Regions from separate parts of the Nocardioides sp. YIM 152588 genome, predicted to be linked through region 3. Evidence: predicted binding sites of a transcription regulator. Region 3 holds the regulator's gene; each other region holds the start of a gene.

Region 1 (3,942 bases), on a different contig from region 3:
TGCGGGTGCTCCGCGAGGGGCACGGCACCCGCCGGGTCGCGCGGCTGCCCGACGTGCACACCCAGTCGCTGCTGCTGGAGCTGCGCGACCTCGCCGCCGCCCGGGGCGAGCGGCCGGTCGGCCCGCTGGCGCTGCTGCTGGAGTACGACGAGCGCAACGACTCCGGCCTCGCCGAGACCCTCGACGCGTGGCTGGACGCCCTGGGCGACGTCCGCGCCGCGGCGGCGGCGCTGTTCATCCACCCCAACACGCTCCGCTACCGCCTGCGCCGGCTGGAGGAGGTCAGCGGGCTGGACCTCGCCGACCCCGAGCAGCGCTTCGCGGCGAGCCTGCAGCTGCGGCTGCTGGCGCCCCGCTGACGGGGCTGCTCCTCGCCGCCCGCCCCGGTCGCGCGGGTGGGCGCCGACCAGACGGCCCGAGTCGCTTCCGATCGACCCGGAGGGCCGCTTGACTGGTCACCGGACGAGCGGGAGGTGGTCGGTGGCGGGCTGGATCGACCTCTACTGGCTCCCGCTCGGCGCGGGTGGGCACTTCGTCCGGCTCAACGGTCGTGCCTACGAGCGGTGGTGCGCCTGGCGGGGTCGCCGACCGCCGCTCGACCTCTACCACGCCGGACTCATGGTGCGGCTCGGGGAGCAGACCTTCGCCGTGGAGATGGGACCCGTGTGGAACGTCGGTGAGGGCGAGCGGGGCGTCGTCCGTGAGGGGCCGGTCGGGGCGGCCTGGCTGGGCCGCTTCCGGGCGTTCCGCTACGAGGTCCGGTGCTGGCCCGGTGGCCGGATCCCCGACGCGTCGGCGGCGGTGGACAGCCCGGTCCGCGCGAGCGAGGACGAGGCGACGGCCGCTGCCCTGCTCGCGATCCTGCGGGAGGTCCCCGCACTGGTCTGGGGGCGCGACGAGCTGCGCACCGGCGAGATGTGGAACTCCAACTCCCTGGTCGCCTGGGCCCTGGCGCGGACGGGCCACGCGATGCCGGAGATCGCCCCTCCCGCCGGAGGGCGGGCACCGGGGTGGCGCGCCGGCCTGGACCTGGCGGCGCGTCAGGTGGGCCGCTGACACCCGGGGCCGGTAGTGCCGATCAGAACCCCTAGGTTGCTCCCATGCTCGCCGTCGCGATCGTCGTCATCACCCTGGCCCTGGTCTTCTACACGATCGGCGTCTGGGCCGAGCGGATCCAGGGCACGCTGCGGTGGTGGCACGCCGGGGCCTTCGCGCTCGGCCTCGCGTGCGACGTCACCGGCACGATGCTGATGAGCCGGATCGCCGACGAGTCCGACGGCCCCACCAGCGCCCTGAACACGGTCATGATCTGGACCGGCGGCCTGGCGATCGCGCTGATGGCCGTGCACCTGGTGTGGGCCGTGGTGGTGCTCGTGCGCGACCGGGCGAGCGAGAAGGCGAGCTTCCACCGGCTCAGCATCGTGGTCTGGGCGATCTGGTTGATCCCCTACGTCACCGGCGCGATCGGTGCGATGACGGCTGACTGAGGCGCCCACGGGCCGGCGCGGCCGAGCCCGGCAGCGACCGGCGTACTGGTCTGGACCACCCGGCGATCGGCGATGGACCCGCCGGCGGGTGCGTGGCAATGTCCGAGACCGGACAGTCCACGCACCACAAGGGAGTGATGACATGACTGGAAAGCTGGTGGCGGCGGCCGCCGCCGTGACCCTCGTCGGAGCAGTCGGCCTCGCAGCGCCGGCGCAGGCGGCGCACCCGTCCTGCTGGGGACAGGCGACGAAGGTCTTCGCCCAGACCGGGACGATGGGGGAGCACTCGTCCTCCCAGGCCAACCCGCGAGCCGGCCTGAGGAACCTGGCCCGTGACCTCGCGGACATGGGCGTGATCCCGGACGACTCGATGGCGTCGCTCGGCGTCTTCGTGGCGGGCGAGCTGGGGCTCAGCATCGACGCCTGCATGTAGCGGGTCAATGGGCGCGGGGTCGCACGTGCGTCGGGTCACCGATTCTGAGGATCGAACAGATGATCGAATGACGGTAGAATCGGCGTACGCCGAACCGCTCCCGAAGGCTCCGTGATGACCCTGCTGCCCGGTCCCGTCCCGCACCGGATCACCCGCGCGGTGACCGCCTGCCGGGTCGAGCTGGCCGGCGTGGCGGATGCGCATGCCGCGTTCTTGAGTGCGGGGGAGAAGGAAGCGGTGCTCACCGAGTTGGTGGCACTCGAGGCGCAGGTCGCCGAGTTGCGGTTGCGGACGATGGCCGCGGCTGGCGAGGTTGCAGAGGTCCATGGTGCACGGGACGTGGCCGGGTGGCTGGCGCACCGGGCGAACGTTGAGGTCGCCCGGCTGCGCCCCGAGGGGCGGCTGGCCGAGGCGATCGACCAGCGTTGGCCCCGGGTCGGGGCCGCGATGGCCGCCGGACGCCTGTCGCTGGACCAGGCCAAGGTGATCGTGCAGGCGTTGGACGCGCTCCCGGACCGGGTGGGGGGAGAGGTCAGGGGCGATGCCGAGGCGCGGCTGGTCGCCCTGGGGAGCGGCGACGCCGCCGAGTGCGGCGGGGTGGGGATGCTGCCCCAGCACCTGCGGGTCCTCGGGCGCCGGGTGCTGGACGTGGTCGCTCCCGAGGTCGCCGCGGACGAGGAGGCCCGTCGGCTGCACGAGGAGGAGTCCCGGGCGCAGTCGGCGTTGTCGCTGCGGATGACGCCGCTGGGCGATGGCGCCACCCGGGTCACGATGACGCTGCCCGACGCCACCGCGACGCGGTTGGCGACCTACCTCGACGCGCTCACCTCGCCGCGATCGGCTGGTGGAGCGAACCCCGACCTCGAGCGGCTGCCGCGGCACCGGATGCTCGGGCACGCGTTCTGCGCTCTGCTGGACCGGCTCGACCCGGCAACGCTTCCGGAGCACGGCGGCGATGCGACGGCGGTCATGGTCACCGTCACCCTGGAGGACCTGGAGAGGCGCCTCGGCGCCGCCGGGCTGCTGGACTCCGTGACCGGGGACGGCGCGGGCCGGATCTCCGCCGCCCACGCCCGCCGACTGGCGTGTACCGCCAAGATCGTCCCCGCCGTTCTCGGCGGGAAGTCGGAGGTCCTCGACCTCGGCCGCGCCCAGCGGCTGTTCACCCCGGCCCAGCGCAAGGCGCTCCGGCTCCGCGACACCACCTGCCGCGCCGAGGGCTGCACCATCCCGGCGACCTGGTGCGAGGCTCATCACGCCGCCCCCTGGTCAGCCGGCGGCCGCACGGACCTGGCCAACGCGGTCTTGTTGTGCGGGTTCCACCACCACCGGACCCACGATCCGGCGTACCAGACCGACCGGCTGGCCAACGGCGACCACCGCTACCACCGACGCCGGTGACGCTGGGGCCAAGTCCGCATGCCACCGTCGACCCGCCACCACCTCTCGGCGGCCGCCGCTCCGGCCAGGCACTCCGCCCCGGTCGGATTGCGTCAGACGCGGCGGAATGACGCGGCGAGACGGAGACAGCAGCGATGGCGCCTGGTCTCAGCGGCCCTCGCCATTCGATCGCCGGACTAGCCGGATCCATATCCGTCCGAGGCGTGGCGCGAAGGCGCGATCGATCGCTGCATCGAGTTCCGCAGCCCATGTGTTCACCTCGGGCTGCCGGGAGTCGTAGTGCCAGTTTCCATGTGCGTCGAACGGGACGCTGCTGCGCGTGACCAGACGTCTGTCGTCGTGGTGAAGGAGATTTCTGTACGGGTACGCCGCTCGCCTGGCCTGAGCGAGGTCCGGCCAATCCAGCTTCTCAAGAGGTGTCTCGTCGATAACCGAGTCGGCCATCAGGAGGTATCCGGACATGTCCCCCAGGACTCGTTGGAACTCCCTCAGCGCGATTTCGCCCTCGCGGCGACGTGTGCGATCACCTCGCCAGTTGTCAGCAGTGATAGCGATGGCTGCGGCGATGACACCAGAGGCCAGCGTGGTTCCCAGGGTGGCGATGACGGACACGGTTGAAGT
Region 2 (3,942 bases), on a different contig from region 3:
GGGTCGACAGGACGTCGCCGACTTCGTGCTGTCGAACTACGGCACCGTCGAGCGCAAGGAGCTGCCGTTCCAGATCGACTCCGCGGCGGACGCGGTGGAGTCGCTGATCTCCGACGGGCTGGAGAAGACCCAGTCCCGGTTCAACTCCTGACCCACCCCGTCTGACCCACGCCGTCTGACCCACACGGGGGAACCCGCGACGTTGGCTGCGGCGACGGGCCGCACAGGCTCTATGGTGTCTCGGTGACTTTCGATCCTGGCACCCCCGCACCCGACGTCGTCGCCGATGACCACGCGCTCTCGGCCTGGCTGGCCGAGGTCGCCGGCCGCCGGCTGCTGGAGGTCCGCGAGGAGGGTCTGACCGGCAAGGAGCTCAAGAACGCCGGCGACCAGGCCGCCCACGAGCTGCTGATGGAGCTGCTCGCCCAGTACCGGCCCGACGACGCCGTGCTCTCGGAGGAGGGCAAGGACGACAAGGCCCGCCTCGACGCGGCCAAGGTGTGGATCGTCGACCCGCTCGACGGCACCCGCGAGTTCTCCGAGCCCCCGCGCGACGACTGGGCGGTCCACGTGGCCGTCTGGCAGGACGGCGACCTGGTCGCCGGCGCCGTCGCGCAGCCCGAGCTCGGGGAGACCTTCAACACCGGTACGCCGCCGGTGGTGCCCGCCCGCACCTCGACCCGGCCGCGGATCGCCGTGTCGCGCAGCCGCCCGCCGGCGTTCGTCGAGGCGCTGGCCGCCGAGCTCGACGCCGAGCTGGTGCCGATGGGCTCGGCCGGCGTGAAGATGATGTCGGTGGTGCGCGACGTGGCGGACGCCTACGTGCACGCCGGCGGCCAGTACGAGTGGGACTCCGCCGCGCCCGTCGCGGTGGCCCGGTCGGCCGGCCTCTTCACCTCGCGGGTGGACGGCAGCGAGCTGCGCTACAACCAGGACGACGTCTACCTGCCCGACGTCATCGTGTGCCGCCCCGAGCTGTCGGAGCAGATCCTGGCGTTCGTCGCCGCCCACGGCACCGAGGCCTGAGCCTCCCCGCTCCTCCGGCCGGGTCGTGTGCCTGGCGCCCCTCTATCGGGGTGCCTCAGGCACACGACCCCGCCCGGCGCGCCCTCAGAAGACGTTGAGCGGCCGGAACTGGACCGAGATCCGCGGGCCGGCCGCGGCCACCTTCGGCACCGCGTGCTCCCAGGTGCGCTGGCAGCTGCCACCCATCACCACCAGGTCGCCGTGGCCCATCTCGACCGCGATCGACTCCCCGCCGCCGCGCGGGCGCAGGCACAGGCGGCGCGGGTCGCCGACCGAGACGATGGCGACCATCGTGTCGTGGGTGCCGCCGCGCCCGATGGTGTCGCCGTGCCAGGCGACGCTGTCCCGCCCGTCGCGGTAGTAGCAGCACCCGGCCGTCCGGAACGGCTCGCCCAGCTCCTCGGCGTAGTGCGTCGAGAGCGTCTCCCGCGCCGCGGTGAGCATCGGGTGCGGCAGGTCCTCGCCGATCATGTAGGTGTGGACGAGCCGCGGCACGTCGACGACCCGGTCGTACATCTGGCGTCGCTCCGCCCGCCACGGCACCCGCTCGGTGAGGGCCGCGAAGACCTCGTCGGGGCGCGGCAGCCACGCCCGCGCCACGTCGAGCCACGCGCCGTCGCCGAGCGACCGCCGCTCGATCCCGGCGGTGTCGGGTGCGGCCAGCGCCGGGTCGGGGGCGAACAGGGTGCCCTGGAAGTCCATGCCGCCAGCCTAGCCCGCAGTCGAACAGGTGTTCGTACCGCCGGTCCGGTGTGTCGCCCCGGGGCGTGCCGGTCCGGACCGCTTCGCCCGATCCGTACCGCCGCTTCGGTATGCCGCCCGCGTTGGGGCCATCTGTGACTCTGTGTCGCCTAGCCTCACCGGCGTGACCAAGGTTCCCGCCTTCGACGAGCGGGCGCCCAAACACGTGGTGATCCGCGAGTACGTGCGGAACCTCGTCTCCGGGGGCGCTCCAGGCAGCCCTGCGCCCTCCGAGCGGGAGCTGGTCGAGAAGTTCAGCGTCGCCCGGATGACCGTCCGGCAGGCGATGGACGCCCTCGTCTCCGAGGGCGTGCTCGAGCGCTTCCCGGGGCGCGGCACGTTCGTCGCGCGGCCCCGCCCCCTGCGGACCGGCGTCTTCGGCTTCACCGACGAGATGGCACGGCGCGGGGTGTCGGTCGTCTCCCGGACGGTCGTCGTGGACCGGATCCCGGCGCCGCCCAGCGTCGCCCGTGCCCTGGAGATCCCGGTCGAGCGGCCGGTGGTCCGGTGGCGCCGGGTGCGCTTCGTCGACGGCTCGCCGACCTGCGTCACCGACGTCTTCCTGCCCGACGAGCAGGTGCCCGGCTTCCTCGAGTCCGACCCGCCCGCCAGCCTCTACGACCACCTCGCGACCCGCGGCATCCGGCCGACCCGCGCGGAGGACGCCGTCGCGGCGGCCACGGCCGAGCCCGCCGACGCCGCCCTGCTGGAGGTGGCGGTCGGCACGGTCGTGCTGCAGCACTCGCGGCGCGCGCTGGCCGGGATCACCCCCGTCGAGGTCTCGCGCACCGTCTACCGCGCGGACCGGCACACGCTGCGGCTGCACCTGCACGACTGACACCCGTCGCGCAGGCGCGCCGTGCGAGGACGCTCAGCCGCCGTGCGTGGCGAGCGTCCCCAGCGGGGCGATCGTGGTGCCGCTCTCCTCGCACACCCACACCGGGTCCGGGCCACCCAGGTCGGGGTCGATGTGCAGCGCGTGCACCGGCCCCTCGTCGCAGTGCCGGCACACCGGCCACAGCCCGGCCGGGTCGCTGCGCCCGAGCCGGTCGGCGAGGGCATCCTGCAGGTCCTGCGCCACCAGGCCCGGCACGAACGCCGCGCCCTCCGCCCACTGCTGCACCCACCAGCGCCGCTCGGCGCAGGCCTCGTCGAGCAGCGACACCGAGACGGGCGTGGCCAGGCCACGTGCCTCGAGGTCGGCCAGCACGGCGGCCCGGGCCCGGAAGATCACCTCGTCGTCCACGGTCCCCATTCTGCGCGCCGACCGGCGCCGCTCAGCGGGCGCCGACCGGCGCCGCGGCGCCCCAGAACGCGAGCTCGCGCTGCATGTTCGCGCGCGCCGCGTCGGCCCACCGGTCGCGGGCGTACGCGGTGCGGAACAGGTCGTCGCGCTCGGCGAGGTCGCGGAGCACCGCCACGCGGCCGGTCACGAACTCCTCGTCGGTGAGGTGGCGGTACTCCTCGCGCACCGCCGCCGCGTAGGCGTCGTAGGTCGCCGTGTCGGTGGCGAGGATGCCGAGGTCGGCGTCGGAGAGCGCTGCCCCGTTGCGGTCGTCCGCGGCCGGGCTGTGGGTCTCGGTCAGCCGCACCAGGCGGGCCACCTCGGCGATCCCGCCGCGGTCCAGCAGGCCCGGCAGCGCGTCCTCCGCCCAGCAGGCCGAGCGCTCCTCGGCGTCCCGCTCGCCGTCGTACACGGCGTCGTGGAACCACGCGGCGAGCTGGACGGGCAGGGCGTCGTAGCGCTCGCCGGCCGCCGCCAGCTCCCGGAGGCGGCGCAGCACCGCGATCAGGTGGCCGCGGTCGTGGTAGCCGCGGGCCGCGTCGTCGTACGCCGCCAGCAGCTCGTCGCGGAGTGGGTCGGCGCCCTCGAGGGGCCAGGGCAGGTCGGGATGATGGGGGTCGTCCACCACTCCATTGAATCTCACCGGTCGGTCACCGGGGAGGGGATGTCACGAGAACGCCGGGCTCATGGGAAGAATGGGACCCATGACTGCAGAGGACGCGCGTGCCGAGCTGCTCCGGCTCCGGACCAGCATCGACAACCTCGACGCGGCCCTGGTCCACCTCCTCGCTGAGCGGTTCAAGTGCACGGAGCAGGTCGGTCGGCTCAAGGCGCGGGCCGGGATGCCACCCGCGGACCCCGCCCGCGAGGCGGTCCAGATCGAGCGGCTG
Region 3 (3,942 bases):
CCGCCGCGACACTCCTGGTCGGCGCCTGCGCCGCCGAGGCCGACCCCGCGCCCACACCACCGTCCGCGAGCGCGGCGCCGCCACCCAGCACGGCGACCCCCGACCCCGGCCCCGTCGAGCCCACGCTGCCCGCCGCCGCGACGCGGAACGGGAAGGCCGGGGCCGAGGCGTTCGTCGAGTACTACTGGGAGGTCGTCAGCTACGCACAAGCGAGCGGCGACACGACTCGCCTGGAGGATCTGCACGCGGAGGCGTGTTCGCTCTGCACTGGCGCGGTCCAGTGGATCGACCGCATCTACGGAAGCGGCGGACACATCAACGGCGGCAAGCACACCGTTCTGACGGCCTCAGCCACACCAAGCCCGAGCGGGAGCGGCAGGTGGGTGGTAGCGAGCGAGATCCACGCCACCGCGACACGGGTCGCCGGCGCACCAGGTCGGAACGGTCGGTACGACAAGGCCGACATGGCCGTCACCCAGATCCTGGAACATACGGGCACGTCCTGGCGTGTCCATTCCTGGAGCAATCGATGAGTAGGACACTGGCGCGATTGGGCTTGGTCGCCGCCACGGGAAGTCTCTCGCTCGTCATTGCCACCGCGCCCGCGACCGCCGACGTCGACGGTGGGACCGACAACAGTGGAATCACCATCGGCGCCAGTGAAGAGATACCGGACGATTCCGCACCGCCGGAATCCGACAATACAACCGGCGCGACAGCGCCGATCTACCACGAGTACAACGCGTGCGCCCTCGAGAGCGCGGCGCTCTGCTACGAACCCGCCGTATGCCCGGATGGACAGAACGAGGTCGCGTTCTGGTACACCGATCCCGAGACGGGGAACATCCTGTCCGAGGGGACCTACTGCCCCGGCGAGGACGAGGCCGCCGAGCCAGCCACCATCACCCTCGGCATGGTCCTCGAAGCCTTCCGCCGCATCCCGCTCCACGCCGCCGAGCTCGCGATCGAACCACCCGACGGCCGGACCCTGGTCAACTTCGAGACCAACTTCTACTCCCCCGCCGCACCCCTGGAGCGCACCGTCGTCATCCTCGGCCAACGCGTGGACCTGCACATCACCATCGCCACGTACCACTGGGACTTCGGTGACGGCACCACCCGCGACACCACCACCGCCGGCGCCCCCTACCCCGCGCTCGCCCTGACCCACAACTACCGGCACACCGGCCGGTACCACCCCCGCCTCGACGCCACCTACACCGCCGACTACCGCGTCAACGGCGGCCCCTGGCAACCCGTCGACGGCACCGTCACCATCTCCGGTGCCCCCACCACACTCACCGCCGTCGAAGCCCACCCCACCCTCGTCGGCTACGGCGACTGACAGCGCCGGCGGGGCCGCCATACGGAAATGGCGCGAGGGGCGGGATCTCTGCAGAGATCCCGCCCCTCGTCTTCCCCTGGGCCTGAGGGGCCCCGTCCGCCGGGGTCGAGGCGACGGACGTGTCGGTGGGCGCGCCGTGCGGCGCGCGGGTCAGGCGGTCGGAACCCGGAGGTCCTGGCCGGCGTAGACCGAGCTGGTGTCCAGCGAGTTGAGCTCCTGGATCCGGCGGATCATCGCCCGCACGTCGGACGTACCGGTCTCCGCGGCGGCGTCGCTCGCGATGTCCCACAGGGTGTCGCCCGGAACCACCGTCACCACCTCGACCGGCGCGGCGCCCTTCTCCTCGGACGCCAGCGAGCCGGAGGCCAGCAGGATGCCGAGGCCGAAGGCCACCAGCAGTCCGAGCACGAACACCACGACGCGGCCGCGCCGGGTCAGGCGCACGCCGGATCGGTCAGCCTTGCCGCGGGAGCGGGCGACCGTGCGGGCGGGACGGGCGGTGCTGATGCTGCTGACGGTGGTGCTCATCGTGACCTCCGGGGGAAGTGGCTCCGTCGTTCGGAGCCTCGGGGCTGTCGGGTGCGAATCAGACTCTGCTCGGACCCTCCGACAGATCCGTTGCGTCTCTGCCGGCGGTCCGTCGATCATCTGTTCGATCGAACACGTGTACGAGGTTAGAGCAGGTGTTCGAACAGGTCAAGGACCTGTTCGAATGCGTGTTCGATTGTTCGAGTACGCCAGGGACCCCCGAAACGCGACACGCGACTTCGAACACGTGTTTGATCGACGGCGCCGCTCGCGCTACCGTCAGGGAACCAGCACGACTTGGCACGACTTGGCACGACTTCGCACGACATGGCACGACACGGAGCAGGACGCCCACGACGTACGGCACCGCGCAGCACTGCCAGCGCAGGCCAGCAGGTTCCGAGGAGGACCCGATGACCGACAAGAGAACGGGCGGCAGGGGCGCGGTCCGCGAGTTCCCGGACGGCCCACCCGACGCCACCGGCCTCACCCCACGGCAGCAGCGGATCCTCGCCACCATCAAGGACTCCATCGAGCAGCGCGGCTACCCGCCGAGCATGCGCGAGATCGGCTCGTCGGTGGGCCTGACCAGCACCTCCAGCGTCGCCCACCAGCTGCGCGTGCTGGAGGAGAAGGGCTACCTCAAGCGCGACCCCAACCGCCCCCGCGCGATCGAGGTCTTCCTCCCGGAGGTGATGGCCGCGCGCCGCTCCATCTCCAGCACCGAGGGGAGCCCGGTGGACGAGACCGGGATCGGCGACGTCGCCCCGACCGCGACGAACGTGCCCGTGGTCGGCCGCATCGCGGCCGGCGGCCCGATCCTCGCCGAGGAGCGGGTCGAGGACGTCTTCCCGCTCCCCCGTCAGCTCGTCGGCGACGGCCAGCTGTTCCTGCTCGAGGTCAGCGGTGAGTCGATGATCGAGGCCGCGATCTGCAACGGCGACTACGTCGTCATCCGGCAGCAGAGCACCGCCGAGAACGGCGAGATCGTCGCCGCCATGATCGACGGCGAGGCCACGGTCAAGACGTTCCAGCGCAAGGACGGCAAGGTCTGGCTGCTGCCGCACAACCCCGCGTTCGAGCCGATCGACGGCACCGACGCGACGATCCTCGGCAAGGTCACCGCGGTCCTCCGACGCGTCTGACCCCTCGGCCCCACAGCACGCCCGGACGGCACCGCCCTCCCCACGACACCCCGAGAACCGGGGCGGGGATGGCGGTGCCGTTGCTCGTCACCCGGGGTCGAGGCATAGGGTCGAGCCCGTCCATCCGCTCCCCCCTTCGAAATGCGAGCACCCGCGTGCGCCTCCGACGAACCGCCCTCGGCGGACTGATCCTCGCCCTCAGCGGGACCCTGGCCTTCGCCCCGGTCGGCCCCGCAGCGACGGCGGATCCCACCGCACCGGTCGCGCCGACCCTGCCCGAGCAGGCCGCGGAGCAGGCGCAGGAGCACGCCCTGGAGGCGCTCGAGACCGTGCAGGAGATCCTGGACGGCGACGGCGAGGGGCCCGAGGACGAGCCGGCCGAGCTCACGATCGCGCTGCACGACCTGGCCGCCCAGGCCGCCGCGCTGCCGGCCGCCGAACGCGAGCAGGCGCAACGCCTGCTCGCCCGGCCCACCGACACCACCGGGCCCGCGACGTGCGACCACGAGTACGCCTGCTACGACGCCTCCGCCACGCAGTACTACGAGTGCAGCGACCAGGTCTGCGTGCACTGGGTCACCACCACGGCGGACAGGGTGCCGGCCGAGGACGACGGCCCGGGCGGCAACTTCTCGGGCGAGGTCAACGGCATCCCCGACTACGTCGACACGGTGCTGCGCGAGATGGACCACGTGGCGGGCGCCTACACCGGCGCCGGCTACCGGCCGGTGCTCAGCGACGACGGGCGCGGCGCGGACGGCATGACCGCCACCGAGGCCGACCTGCCCGACATCTACCTCGCTCAGCTGGTGTCCGCCACCCTGGCGCTGTACGGCTACTGCACCACCGACGACCCCGACGTGATCGACGGCGACCCCTACGGCGACCTGCACCTGCGCACGTGGGCCTACTGCGTCCTCGACA

The links. The regulator LexA, encoded in region 3, represses DNA repair genes until DNA is damaged. The targets are predictions, from matches to a motif close to TCGAACANNTGTTCGA.
Region 1: a site for LexA is predicted at 1,972-1,987, ahead of ABLM29_RS06850 (HNH endonuclease signature motif containing protein). Genes of this name have one in related genera too.
Region 2: a site for LexA is predicted at 1,749-1,764, ahead of ABLM29_RS20550 (alpha-ketoglutarate-dependent dioxygenase AlkB). Genes of this name have one in related genera too.

What each region holds. Positions count from the first base shown of each region.
Region 1 is NZ_JBEGDJ010000009.1:33,123-37,064, reverse strand. It holds gene ABLM29_RS06870 (PucR family transcriptional regulator) at 1-359, shown strand, start outside; gene ABLM29_RS06865 (hypothetical protein) at 481-1,056, shown strand; gene ABLM29_RS06860 (HsmA family protein) at 1,101-1,487, shown strand; gene ABLM29_RS06855 (hypothetical protein) at 1,630-1,920, shown strand; gene ABLM29_RS06850 (HNH endonuclease signature motif containing protein) at 2,035-3,321, shown strand; gene ABLM29_RS06845 (hypothetical protein) at 3,469-3,933, opposite strand.
Region 2 is NZ_JBEGDJ010000070.1:3,339-7,280, reverse strand. It holds gene pth (aminoacyl-tRNA hydrolase) at 1-151, shown strand, start outside; gene ABLM29_RS20555 (3'(2'),5'-bisphosphate nucleotidase CysQ) at 244-1,026, shown strand; gene ABLM29_RS20550 (alpha-ketoglutarate-dependent dioxygenase AlkB) at 1,111-1,728, opposite strand; gene ABLM29_RS20545 (GntR family transcriptional regulator) at 1,892-2,605, shown strand; gene ABLM29_RS20540 (DUF8819 family protein) at 2,639-3,022, opposite strand; gene ABLM29_RS20535 (HD domain-containing protein) at 3,045-3,677, opposite strand; gene ABLM29_RS20530 (chorismate mutase) at 3,757-3,942, shown strand, end outside.
Region 3 is NZ_JBEGDJ010000004.1:140,888-144,829, forward strand. It holds gene ABLM29_RS04195 (DUF6318 family protein) at 1-533, shown strand, start outside; gene ABLM29_RS04200 (PKD domain-containing protein) at 530-1,345, shown strand; gene ABLM29_RS04205 (LysM peptidoglycan-binding domain-containing protein) at 1,496-1,873, opposite strand; gene lexA (transcriptional repressor LexA) at 2,287-3,018, shown strand; gene ABLM29_RS04215 (MXAN_6640 family putative metalloprotease) at 3,174-3,942, shown strand, end outside.